Regions from separate parts of the Kribbella sp. NPDC048837 genome, predicted to be linked through region 1. Evidence: riboswitches for the same ligand, from Rfam matches in the RefSeq annotation. Region 1 holds a riboswitch; each other region holds the start of a gene.
The links. A riboswitch is a leader RNA that binds a small molecule or an ion and turns the genes downstream of it on or off. The one in region 1 is predicted to bind cobalamin.

Region 2: it holds a riboswitch for cobalamin, as region 1 does, so the genes downstream of both, ACZ6O0_RS18185 (putative cobaltochelatase) here and ACZ6O0_RS32990 (SCO2322 family protein) in region 1, are expected to answer to the same signal.
Region 3: it holds a riboswitch for cobalamin, as region 1 does, so the genes downstream of both, cobN (cobaltochelatase subunit CobN) here and ACZ6O0_RS32990 (SCO2322 family protein) in region 1, are expected to answer to the same signal.
Region 4: it holds a riboswitch for cobalamin, as region 1 does, so the genes downstream of both, ACZ6O0_RS27580 (ribonucleoside-diphosphate reductase subunit alpha) here and ACZ6O0_RS32990 (SCO2322 family protein) in region 1, are expected to answer to the same signal.

The regions. Positions count from the first base shown of each region.
Region 1 is NZ_JBVJHF010000008.1:140,964-144,164, reverse strand. It holds gene ACZ6O0_RS32995 (energy-coupling factor transporter transmembrane component T) at 1-801, opposite strand, end outside; gene ACZ6O0_RS32990 (SCO2322 family protein) at 802-1,506, opposite strand; cobalamin riboswitch at 1,608-1,739, opposite strand; gene ACZ6O0_RS32985 (hypothetical protein) at 1,727-1,936, opposite strand; gene ACZ6O0_RS32980 (aldo/keto reductase family protein) at 1,933-2,943, opposite strand; gene ACZ6O0_RS32975 (DUF3043 domain-containing protein) at 2,966-3,201, opposite strand, start outside.
Region 2 is NZ_JBVJHF010000003.1:535,669-538,869, reverse strand. It holds gene ACZ6O0_RS18195 (aldo/keto reductase) at 1-727, shown strand, start outside; gene ACZ6O0_RS18190 (LLM class flavin-dependent oxidoreductase) at 738-1,598, shown strand; cobalamin riboswitch at 1,745-1,881, shown strand; gene ACZ6O0_RS18185 (putative cobaltochelatase) at 1,954-3,201, shown strand, end outside.
Region 3 is NZ_JBVJHF010000003.1:546,970-550,170, reverse strand. It holds gene ACZ6O0_RS18235 (DUF3500 domain-containing protein) at 1-199, shown strand, start outside; gene ACZ6O0_RS18230 (vanadium-dependent haloperoxidase) at 204-1,478, opposite strand; cobalamin riboswitch at 1,637-1,765, shown strand; gene cobN (cobaltochelatase subunit CobN) at 1,802-3,201, shown strand, end outside.
Region 4 is NZ_JBVJHF010000006.1:202,729-205,929, forward strand. It holds gene ACZ6O0_RS27570 (Fic family protein) at 1-315, shown strand, start outside; gene ACZ6O0_RS27575 (DinB family protein) at 404-985, shown strand; cobalamin riboswitch at 1,064-1,219, shown strand; gene ACZ6O0_RS27580 (ribonucleoside-diphosphate reductase subunit alpha) at 1,362-3,201, shown strand, end outside.

The sequences.
Region 1 (3,201 bases):
CAGTGCGGCCGCGGCGAACGGGAACGCCATGGCGTCGGTCAGCAACGCATAGACCCCGAGCAGAATGCCCAGCAACCCCAGCAGAACGCAGACCGCGGTCGTCCGACGCTGCGCCAGGGGGACCTGCGCCGTACGACCGTAGCCGCGCGAGTCCATTGCGGCGGCGAGCTCCACCGACCTGTCCAACGCACCCTCCAGCACCGGCATGGCCGTCGTACGGAACGAGCCGCGGGTGCGGCCGCGCAGACGGCGGGCGGCGCGAACCCGGCGCGCGTCCGTCACGAGCTGCGGTGCGAACGTCAGAGCGACCACACAGGCCACACCCATCTCGTAGAGGGCCCCGGGCAACGACTTGAGCAGCCGCCGGGGACTGGCCAGTGCGTTGGCCGCGCCGACGCAGCAGAGCATGACGGCCAACTGGCCACCGTCGTACAACGCGGTCAGGAGTGCCTCGAGAGTGACCTCGCCGCCGAGCTTGACGCCGTTCGCCCAGTCGGGCAAGGGGATCAGCGGCAGCGTGAACAACACCGTGTTGCCCTGCGAGCGGGTGGACAGCAGCGCCTGCAGCACCACCCGGACGCCGATGACCACCAGACCGAGCTTGAGGAACGCGGCGTAGCTGTGTGCCCAGGGAGCGTCGCTCCGGCGTGCGGCCACCACGAATCCGGTGACTGCGAGGATCAGCACGAGCAGCACCGGGTTCCGCGTCCGGCTGGCCGCGACGGCCATGCCGAGCGCCCACAGCCACCAGGCCCCCGGGTGGAGTGCCCGGGGGATCGTCAGGTGATCGACAGTACGCACTTACTTGGCTGTCCGCCGGCGGTTGAGAGCCAGACCGCCGCCGGCCAGGGCGACGACGACCACGGCGGCGATGATGATCCCGGTCCACGGCGCACCACCGTCATCGTCGGAGGACGATGCGGCCGGCGAGGTCGCGGCGGTCGAGCCGACGGCGGCACCGATCTGCAGCGTCACCGGGGTGTCGGTGGCCGGGACGTTGATGTTCTTCACCGCATCGCCGCAGCCCTTGGCCGGATAGCCCGCGATGCCGCAGGTCAGGCCCTTCTCGATCCGCACCGGCGCGACCGCGCCGAGGATCTTGGCGCCGTTCGCCTGGACGTCCGTGACCACGCAGGTGCCGGTGGCCTGCCCCGGAGTCTCACCACTGGCGGCGTCTTCCGGCGTACCGGGGTCGACGACCAGCGCCACCCGCTTCTTGCCGGTCTCGGCCGGCGTCTTGCCGCAGATCGCCTCGAAGTCGCCGGCGGCACGCGGCACGCGGGGCTTGGCGCCGCCGACGGCGAACCGCCAGCCCTCCACCGCCCCGTCGGCCGGGACGACGGCGTCCGCGCCCTTCGGCGAGAAGGCCCACTGGCCCGAGCTCCACTGGTAGTAGCCCCAGAAGCGATAGCCGTCCTCGGCCTGGGCGGTGGTGGCGACGGTCCCCGCCAGCAGGAAACCCGCCAGCGTGGCGAGGACCAGTCGTACGGTCCGGTGTGCAGTCATCTCATGTCCTCGATCGGGCCAGGTCGGAGCCATGGCCCGGTGGAGGAGGTCCCGCCTGCGCAGGCAGGGTAGGGGCTCCACCCGCGGACCACGGCGGGTAGTTGAGCCTGTCGCCTGCGGCACAGTGTTCCGGCTCGCCACACGAGGTGGCCTACGGTTGCGGGTCAGCGCCGGACTCGGACCGGCTTCCCTGTGCACGCAGGAGTGGTTCGACCGAAGCCTACTCTGCGGAGGAGAGACTCATCGGGCCGTAGACCTCGCGGCCGTCCTCCAGCAGGTACACCTGGCCGACACCGCGCTCGGCCAGGTCCCGCCAGCTCTCACCGAGCCAGCTCTCCGCGTCACCCTGCGCGGAGAACTCCGCCCCGCCGACCTCACCGGGGTCGACCAGGGCGCCGCTCGCGGTCTCGAACCGCCAGCTCCAGCTCATGAGCCAGGCCGGGTCTGCGGCGAGTTCTGCGCGGTCTTGGCCGGGTCGCGCTCGACGATCCCGCCGAGGACCTCGTCGATCCGCTTGAGCAGGCCCTCCTCGAGCTTCACGCCGGAGGCCTTCACGTTCTCCACGACCTGCTCGGGGCGGGACGCGCCGATGATGGCCGAGGAGACGTTCGGGTTCTGCAGCACCCAGGCGATGGCGAGCTGGGACAGCGCCAGGCCGGCCTCGTCGGCGAGCGGCTTCAGCTCCTGCACCCGGCCCAGCACGTCGTCGTTCAGGAACCGCTTGATCATGTTCGCGCCGTTGGCGTCGGTGGCCCGGGAGCCCTCCGGCGGCTGCTGACCGGGCAGGTACTTACCGGTGAGCACGCCCTGCGCGATCGGGGAGAACACCACCTGGCCGATACCGAGCTCCTCCGAGGCCGGCACCACCTCGGCCTCGATCACCCGCCAGAGCATGCTGTACTGCGGCTGGTTCGAGACGAACGGGATGCGCAGCTCCCGGGCCAGCCGGTGGCCCTCCTGCAGCTGCTCCGCGGTCCACTCGGACACGCCGATGTAGAGCGCCTTGCCGGAGCGGACGACGTCGGCGAAGGCCTCCATCGTCTCCTCCAGCGGCGTCTCGGTGTCGAACCGGTGCGCCTGGTAGAGGTCGACGTAGTCGGTCTTGAGCCGCTTCAGCGAGCCGTTGATCGACTCGTGGATGTGCTTGCGGGACAGGCCGACGTCGTTCGGTCCGCCCGGACCGGTGGGCCAGTAGACCTTGGTGAAGATCTCCAGCGACTCGCGGCGCTCGCCCTCCAGCGCCTCGCCGAGCACCGACTCGGCCTTGGTGTTGGCGTACACGTCGGCGGTGTCGAAGGTGGTGATGCCGGCCTCGAGCGCCGCGCGGACGCACGCCTTGGCCTGATCGTTCTCCACCTGGGACCCGTGCGTGAGCCAGTTCCCGTACGAGATCTCGCTGACCTTCAGACCACTGTTGCCGAGATAGCGGAAGTCCATACCCCTGACCCTACCGGCCCGGTCAGCTCGGCTTCTCGCCGCGCTTCACCATCGGCTTCGGGAGCCGCCAGCGGCGCATCTGCATGGTCCGGCGGACCGCGTAGAACCCGAGGCCCTTGGTCGACTCCTTCGGGAACTTCACCGTCACCGCCCGCCGCAGCCCGGCCGAGAGCAGGAACCAGTCCGCCGCGATCAGCAGGATCATCACCAGGAAGAGCAGGTTGACCACGCCGGCCAGCCACGGGAACTGCGCCGAGA
Region 2 (3,201 bases), on a different contig from region 1:
GCTGGTCACCGCGCTCGACAACAGCCTCCGCCGGCTCGGCGTCGATCACGTCGACCTCTACCAGATTCACCGATGGGACCCGAGCACCAGCGACGAGGAGACACTGTCGGCGCTGACCGACCTGCAACGCGCGGGGAAGATCCGCTCGTTCGGGTCGTCGACGTTCCCGGCGTACCGGATCGTGCAGGCGCAGTGGGCCGCCCGCGAGCATCACCTCAGCCGTTACGTCACCGAACAGCCCAGCTACTCGATTCTGCAGCGCGGGATCGAGGCCCACGTCCTGCCAGTGACCGAGGAGTACGGGCTGGGCGTACTGGCCTGGAGCCCGCTGGCGTCCGGCTGGTTGTCGGGTGCGGTCCGCGCCGGCCAGGAGATCAGCACCAGCCGTTCGGTCTTCGCACCGGAACGGTTCGACACCACGCTTCCGTACAACCAGGCCCGACTCGAGGCCGTCGAGCAGTTGGCGAAGGTGGCCGACGAGGCCGGCCTGACGCTGATCCAACTGGCCCTCGGCTTCGTCACCGCCCACCCGGCCGTCACCAGTGCGCTCATCGGGCCACGGACCGTAGACCACCTGCACTCCCAGCTCGCCGCAGCCGACACCGTCCTCGGTCCTGACGTCCTCGACGCCGTCGACAGCATCGTTGCCCCCGGCACCGATCTCGCCCCGCACGAGAAGTTCGATACCCCACCCGCGCTGCTCGAGCCGTCGCTGCGGCGTCGCTGAAGGAGAACCCATGCCCAGCTTCGGAATCATGACCGCGCCGATGCAGGTCGACTATCACGACGTACTGCGGGTGTGGCGCGAGGCGGACGCCATCCCGGAGATCGAGCACGCGTGGCTGTTCGATCACCTGATGCCGATCGCCGGGGACCCGGGCGGACCGGCGTACGAAGGCTGGACGCTGCTCTCGGCGCTGGCCGCGCAGACCCAGCGACTGCGCCTTGGTCTGCTCGTGACCAGCAACCGCTTCCGGCCGCCGGCGATGCTGGCCAAGATCGCCACGACCGTCGACATCGTCTCCGGTGGACGGCTCGACTTCGGGATCGGTGCGGGCTCACGGCCGAGCCACCCGCTGGCCCGGCGCGAGTACGAAGCCCACGGCCTGCCGTACGACGACTTCGCGCACTCGGTGGAATCCCTCGCCGAAGCGTGCACCGTCATCCGGCGGCTGTGGACCGAGACCGAGCCGTTCGACTTCGACGGCAGCTACGTCCAGCTCACCGGCGCGTTCGGCAACCCCAAACCCGTCCAGCGCCCGCACCCGCCGATCCTCATCGGCGGACGCTCGTCCGCCACCCTCCGCGTGGTCGCCGAGCACGCCGACGTCTGGAACATCCCGGGCGGCGACATCGAGGACGTCGTACGCCGCAGCGCACTGCTCGACCGCTATTGCGCGGAGATCGGCCGCGACCCCGCGACGATCACCCGCTCGATCCACCTGCCCGTGTCGTACGCCCAGCCCGGTGCCACCAAGGATGCGATCGCCGAGGCGGTCGACGCCGGCTTCGGACACATCGTCCTGGGCCTCCCGGACCCGTACCCGGCCCAGGTCGCACGCTGGGTCGCCGACGAGCTCATCAGCATCGCGGCCTGAGGTGCCGTACCGACGGACGGGTAGTCCTCATCCCCAGGCTCCGGCGTCCCGTGTGACGGGCGGCCGCGGCTCGGCGCTGGGCGGACCACTACCCGTTGTTCGGTACGCGTGTGAACCTCGTCGCTGAGTGAAGGGCTGGGGTGTGCCATGATCGGGCCGACGGTTGTGGAGGAACACCGGTGACCGGCTGCGGCCGGGAGTCCGGGGCGGTCCCGCCACTGTGACCGGGTCGGCTCAGCTGCTGCCCGGGAGCCAGGACATCCGCGTCCGTCCGTCGGGCCGCGGTCTCCGCGGTACGGCGTACCAGCAGCCGTAGCGGGCGCGGACACCCGCTCGACGAAGGGACCCACCGCCGATGCGGCCTGCCTCACCGTCCACCGGATTCCCGTTCACCGCGGTGGTCGGGATGGACGATCTGCAACTCGCCCTGATCCTGGCCGCCATCTCCCCGGCGATCGGCGGTGTGCTGATCCGGGGCGAGAAGGGTACGGCGAAGTCGACCGCGGTCCGCGCTCTCACCGAGATCCTCCCGCCGGTGGACGTCGTCCCAGGCTGCCGGTTCTCCTGCGATCCCGAACACCCGGATCCCACCTGCCCCGACGGCCCGCACCCGGCCGTGCCCGAGACCCTCACCCGGCCGGCGCGGCTGGTGGAGTTGCCGGTCGGCGCCACCGAGGACCGGGTGCTCGGGTCGTTGCATCTCGAGAAGGCGCTCGCCGAGGGCATCACGGCGTACGAACCCGGCCTGCTCGCCGGCGCGAACCGCGGGCTGCTGTACGTCGACGAGGTCAACCTCCTGCACGACCACCTGGTCGATGTCCTGCTCGACGCGGCCGCCATGGGTCGCGCGACCGTCGAGCGCGACGGGGTGTCGGTCACGCACCCGGCGCGCTTCGTCCTGGTCGGCACGATGAACCCGGAGGAGGGCGAGCTCCGCCCGCAGCTGCTCGACCGGTTCGGCCTGACCGTCGACGTCGTGGCGAGCCGCGATCCCGCGGTCCGGGTCGAGGTGATGCGCGCGCGGCTCGGGTACGAGGCGGATCCGGCCGATTTCGTGGCTGGGTACGACGGTCCGCAGCGCGAGCTCGCCGAGCGGATCGTGAAGGCGCGCGATCTGCTCGCGGAGGTGATCCTGACCGACGCCGCGCTCCGCCAGATCGCGGAGATCTGTGCGTCGTTCGACGTCGACGGGATGCGGGCCGACCTGGTCACCGCCCGTACGGCGGTCGCCCACGCAGCGTGGTCCGGGCGCACCGTCGTCGAGGTCGACGACGTCCGTGCCGCGGCCAAGCTGGCCCTCCCACACCGACGCCGCCGAAACCCCTTCGACGCCCCGGGCCTCGACGAGGAGCAGCTGGAACAGGCGATCCAGGAGAGCACGCCCCCGCAGGACCCGGACGACGACCCGGATGGTCCAGGTGGTCCCGACGACTCAGGTGGTCCGGGCGGGGGTGTGGATCCATCCTCCGACTCCAGTGGAGAGGAGGTGGATGCACCCGCGCCAGGAACTGCAGGCCCCGGGCCGACGGGTGACGTCGTCGGGAGTTCGGAGCCTTACAAAGCGCGGTTGTTGAGTGTGCAGGCCGCGGGGGCGGGGGTTGCG
Region 3 (3,201 bases), on a different contig from region 1:
ACGCCTCACCTTCGCGTGGGCCGGCGAGACCGAGCCCGGGGTCGGCCACCGCCACTACTACTCGATCGCCGGCCCCAGCTTCCTGGCCGAATACGACAACACCCAGGACGACGCCAACCACATCCACTCCGTCTGGCGAGACCTCCGCAACGACTGGGGCACCGACCTCCTAGCAGCTCACTACGCCATGCACAGCTGAACACTCATCTGTGCACCGGCCTGAACTCGTGGGTGATCGTCCACGTCGCGGTGCGGTGGCCGAGGCGGTTGGCGTCGGTCATCGCCTTCCGGAAGTGGAAGCCGAGCCAGATCCTGGCATTCATCGTCTCGGCATCGAGGACCGCGGCGCTGTCGTAGTGCCGGGTCGTCATGGTCACCGAGGAGGAGATGTCCAGGTCGATGGACCGCGCACCGAACAGATAGCTGAACACTCCGGTTGCCGCGCCGGTGCCGGATGCGTGCCCGCTGACGTAATCCGGATAGGGCGGGGTCTGGAGCAATGACATCCAGGTGGCGTCGGGTGTGGTCGCCCGGTTCCCGTCGGTGTCGGCCAGCCGGATCGCCGTGATCGGTCGCCAGTAGGCGTAGTCGTACTTGGACCGCCAGCACGCGATCAGCGCATCGGCGATGCTCGTGCTGAGCAGGGCGAACGCCCGGGCGCTGTCGACGAGGTTCATCCCGCGCGCGGCGACCTGCCCACGAAGTGCCGTCTGGTACTGCAGGACGGCGTTGGCGTTCCAGAACAGTGCGGTCTCGGTCTGCCACGCGGTCCGGGTGGATCCGACCAGCGCACCCTTGGCCTTCACCTCGGCGAAGTCCCGAGCATAGGCCTTCGACGTGATCGGGTAGGGGCCGGACAGCCGGAACTGCGTCGGCGATCGGAGTGCCAGCGGTACGACGAATCCGAGCCAAGGCGCGAGCATCGGCGCCAAGGCATCAGGTGTCGGGCGCCAGACTCCCGGGGCGGGCGTCACCGTCAGCTGGATGTTCGCGCCTCGGCCGTCGTCGGCCCGCGCTCGGATCAGCTTCTCCGCTGCGTGCCGGCCGACCTCGGTGCCCCGGACCTTGGCGCGGCTGTCGGGGATGGCGGCGAGCGACGCGGCATAGTCGGTGGCGAGGTTCGCGGCCGAGGCCGGGAAGTAGTACCGCAGGACGTCGTACGCCGCCGTCGCGGCCGCCGCGTCCGAGGAGGCCGGGCCGCGGACCTTCGGTTGCTTCAGGTACGGCTCGTAGCGGCCCTCGATGGCGACCACCGCGTCGTACACGGCCAGCGACACGAAGCCGAAGTACAGACTCCCGACCGGGACCGAGGTCGCGTTCTCGGTGTAGATCGTCCGGCCGGCGATGGTGTTCCACTGGGTGATCACTGCCGGGTTCGAGTGGTTGCCGCCGGCCTGACTCGGCACGGCGGTGAGGGCGGGAGCAGCCAGACCGGCCGTCAGGACGACGACCAGAAATCTCCAGAACTTCAAGCGCATGATTGCCTCCTTCAGGTGACGCCGGGCTGAACGGCTTGCGCTGAAGAAGACGTTGTCGTGCGACGCCGGGGGGCGTCCGCAGTACAAACCCTTGGCATTCCGGCCTACACCTGTTGTCCGCTCGGGTCAACGGCGAAGCCTGCGCCCGGTGGCCGGAGTGGTCGTCGGCTAGAGTCGGCTCGTCATCGACGGCATCAGCAGGAACCCGGTGTGAGTCCGGGGCGGTCCCGCCACTGTGAGCCCCTTGTCGAGGGGGAGTCAGGAACTGCCGCCGTCGTACCTCCGAACGGGGCGTGGACACCCCGAGGAAGGACCGGGCGCGCGTGCCTGCCAACCTGCTGCTGCTCTCCACCGCCGATACCGATCTGCTCGCCGCTGCCGAGGCGGAGGCCGGCTGGACGGTCGCCAACCCGGCCCGGCTGGAGCTCGACCAACTGGCTCCGCTGCTCGACGCCGCCGAGGTCGTCGTGGTCCGCCTGCTCGGCGGCCGGCGGGCCTGGGAGGAGGGGCTCGGCGCGGTGATCGCGTCCGGCAAGCCGGCCGTGGTGGTCAGCGGTGAGGCCGCGCCGGACGCCGAGCTGATGTCGCTGTCGACCGTCCCCGCGGGTGCCGTGACCGAGGCGCTGGCCTACCTCCGCGAAGGCGGCTCCGGGAACCTGCGCAACCTGGCCGGCTTCCTGCGCGACACGCTGCTCCTGACCGGTGACGAGTTCGATCCGCCGCGCGCCCTTCCGGCGTACGGCGTGCGCGGGGAGTACGTCGAGGACGACCGGCCCGTGGTCGGGATCGTCTACTACCGCGCGCACGAGATCTCCGGCAACACCGCCTTCGTCGACGCGCTCGCCGCCGCGGTCTCGGCGGCGGGTGCGCAGCCGCTGCCCGTGTACTGCGGGACCCTGCGCGGACTCGATCCGACGTCGACCGAGAACGCCGGACTGTTCGAGCTCCTGCGCAAGTGCGATGTCCTCGTCACGACGCTGCTCGCCGCCGGGGGATCGGTCGCGGCCAATGCGAGTGCCGGCGGCTCCGACGACGCGTGGGACGCCGGTGCGCTCGCCTCCCTCGACATCCCGCTGATCCAAGGCCTCGCCCTGACCTCGACCCGCGAGCAGTGGCTGGCCAGTGACGCCGCGGTCAGCCCGCTGGACGCGGCGACCCAGGTCGCGATCCCGGAGTTCGACGGGCGCCTGATCACGATCCCGTTCTCGTTCAAGTCGTACGACGCCGACGGCCTGGCCCGGTACGCGCCGGATCCGGAGCGGTGTGCCCGGCTGGCCGGGATCGCGGTCGCGCACGCCCGCCTGCGCCACGTGCCCGCTCGGGACAAGCGGCTCGCGCTGGTGTTGTCGTCGTACCCGACCAAGCACGCGCGGATCGGGAACGCGGTCGGTCTGGACACACCGGCGTCGGCGGTCGTGCTGCTCGGGCAGCTGGAGCAGGCCGGGTACGACCTCGGTGGGCTCGACCTCAGCGAGCTCCAGGGCGCGGAAGGCGCCGACGGGCTGATCCACCGGCTGATCGCGGCCGGTGGTCACGACGTCGACTGGCTGACCGACGAGCAGCTGGCGTCGGCGGTCGCCAAGATCCCGCTGCAGGTCTACGCGGAGTGGTTCGGGCGTACGCCGGAATCGTTGCGCGAGGCAATGACCGGGGCCTGGGGCGCGGCGCCCGGTCAGCTGTACGTCGACACGTCCGGTGACGAGCCCGCGATCGCGCTGGCGGC
Region 4 (3,201 bases), on a different contig from region 1:
GTCCGCGCGGGCTCCGCGACCGAACTGCTGATCGAGGCACTGCCCGCGGCTCCAGTCCTCACCCTCACCGCGGCCGCGCAGCTCATCGACCGGTCCCAGCAGGCCGCCAACCAGGGACTGACCCGGCTGGTCGAGGCGAAGGTCCTGCGCGAGATCACCGACGGCCGCCGGAACCGGGTGTACGAGGCGCCGGAACTGATCGACGCCTTCACGTTGCTCGAGCGGCGCTTCGCCAGCCCTGCGGCCGATACCAGGATCCAACCGCCTAGCAGACCCGTGCCGTCGAGGCCAGAACCAACACACCATCCGCATTGACTTTCTCCTCCCCGTCGGGACACAATTCGAACACATGTTCGATCGCGTCTCAAATCGAGGCGCCGTGACGGGGAGCGTGAGAACCGTGATGCCGGAGCCGTTCGACTGGGACATCCTGCACCGCCCTTCGGCGATGGCGATGGTGCGAGGCCAGCTCGGCTTCAGCTGGATGGTGCTGTCCGGCCGGCTCGCCCAACTGACCGACGAGCAGTACTTCTGGCGACCGAGCAGCGAGGCACTGACCGTCGTCCGGCGGCACTACGCCGGCCGGTTCCGATCGCTCGGATCCGGCGAATGGGTCGCGCAATGGCCGGACGAGCCGGATCATCGCGGCCCGCGCACGATCGCGTGGCTGATCGCCCACCTGACCGAGACCTTCTTCGAGCGCTGGGAGTGGACCTTCGGCGAGAGCCGGCAGGGCCGGGCCGACATCACCCTGCACGGCAACGCGCGGGATGCGGTCGCCTGGCTGACGCACTGGGTGGACGCGTGGCAGGAATCGATCGCCGCACTCGACGAGGAGCAAGTGATGACGGTCGGGCTCAGCCAGGCGACCGAGCTGGACGCGGGCGAGCCGTTCGGCCACGTCGTTCTCCGGCTCAATCGCGAGCTCATCCACCACGGCTCGGAGATCATGACGCTCCAGGATCTGTATGCGGTCGCCGCGTGACGACCGGCCGCCGGCGCGACACGCCGCGACACGCGCGGCGCGGCGCGGCAATGCCACGAATTGTCGGAGCGACCACCTAGCATCACTACTGCTGGTGGTTCGGAGCGGCTGGCACCACAAGATGTGGGTCACTCCGAGGCAACAGGGGAATCCGGTGCGACTCCGGAGCTGCCCCGCAACGGTGAGCGGAGACCTTCCGCGAGTCCGGATACCTGCCATCGGCGCGCGCACCACCGGTGCGCGCGGTCCGAGACCTCGCGGGTGGGTCGCAGGGCGTGACGGCAGTGTTCCCGGCCGGTGCGGCCGTGTCGTCGTGCGCCTGCCCGCGCAGTGGTCGAGGACCTCCGACACTCGTGTGGAGAGAGCTTCTGTGACCATCGCCTCGTCCTCCCGGGCCGCCGACCAGGCCGGCCCTGATTTCTCGGCAGACCTGCCGATCGAGCTGACCGTCGTCCGCCGCGACGGCAGTAGCACCGCGTTCGACCCGAGCAAGATCTCCGTGGCCATGAGTAAGGCGTTCCTCGCTGTCGAGGGCGCCGGGGCCGGCGCCACTCACCGGGTCCGCGACCTGGTGGCCGACCTGACCGGCCGGGTCGTCGGCGCCCTGACCAGCCGCGGTGACGCCCGCCGCAGCGTCCAGGTCGAAGACATCCAGGACCAGGTCGAGCTGGCGCTGATGCGCGCCGGTGAGCACCAGGTCGCCCGCGCGTACGTCCTTTATCGCGAAGAGCGGACCAGGGCCCGCACACCCGCCGACCCCGCCGGGGTCACCGAGAAGCCGACGCTGACGGTCCGTGCGGCCGACGGCAGCCGGGCACCGCTCGACACCGACCGGCTGCGGGTGATCGTGGCCGAGGCCGCCGCCGGGCTCGACGCGGTCGACCCCGAGCTGATCCTCGACGAGACCCTCGGCTCCTGCTACGACGGCATCGCGCAGCACGAGGTCGAGCTCGCGCTGGTGATGGCCGCCCGGTCGTACGTCGAGACCGAGCCGCAGTACAGCTTCGCCGCGTCCCGGCTGCTGCTGGACCAGATCCGCCGCGAGGCCCTCGGCCGCGTCCACGGTGAGCCCCGGCAGGCGAGCCAGGCCGACATGACCGCGGCGTACGCCGAGTACTTCCCGCGCTACATCGAGGTCGGCGTCGAGGCCGGGCATCTCGACCCGGAGCTCGCCAGCTTCGACCTGGCCCGGCTCGCCGCCGCGATCCGGCCCGAGCGCGATCTGGACTTCACCTTCCTCGGTCTGCAGACCCTCTACGACCGGTATCTGCTGCACATCGACAAGGTTCGCTTCGAGCTGCCGCAGGCGTTCTTCCTCCGGGTCGCGATGGGGATGGCGCTGCGCGAGGACGACCGCGAGGCGCGGGCGATCCAGTTCTACGAGCTGCTCAGCTCGTTCCGGTTCATGTCGTCGACGCCGACCCTGTTCAACTCCGGGACCACCCGGCCGCAGTTGTCGTCGTGCTTCCTGACCACGGTCGACGACGACCTGGCCGGCATCTTCCACGGCATCCGCAACAACGCACTGCTCGCGAAGTACTCCGGCGGCCTCGGCAACGACTGGACCCCGGTCCGCGGGATCGGCGCCAAGATCCGCGGCACCAACGGTGAGTCGCAGGGCGTCGTACCGTTCCTGAAGATCGCCAACGACACCGCCGTCGCGGTGAACCAAGGAGGAAAGCGGAAGGGCGCCGTCTGTGCCTACTTGGAGACCTGGCACATCGACGTCGAGGAGTTCCTCGACCTGCGCAAGAACACCGGCGACGAACGCCGGCGGACCCACGACATGAACACGGCGAACTGGGTGCCGGATCTGTTCCTCCAGCGCGTTGAGGCCGGCGGCGACTGGACACTCTTCTCCCCCAACGAGGTCCTCGACCTGCACGATCTGTACGGCGCGGCCTTCGCCGAGGCGTACGTCGGGTACGAGGAGGCCGCCGACCGTGGTGAGATCCACGTGTTCAAGCGGGTCAAGGCCGTCGACCTGTGGCGCCGGATGCTGACGGTGCTGTTCGAGACCGGGCACCCGTGGATCACCTTCAAGGACGCCTGCAACGTCCGCTCGCCGCAGCAGCACGACGGCGTCGTCCACTCGTCGAATCTGTGCACCGAGATCACGCTCAACACGACCGTCGACGAGACCGCGGTCTGCAACCTCGGCTCGGTCAACCTGGTCGCCCACCTGACCGCGGACGGCCTCGACGCCGAGCTGCTCC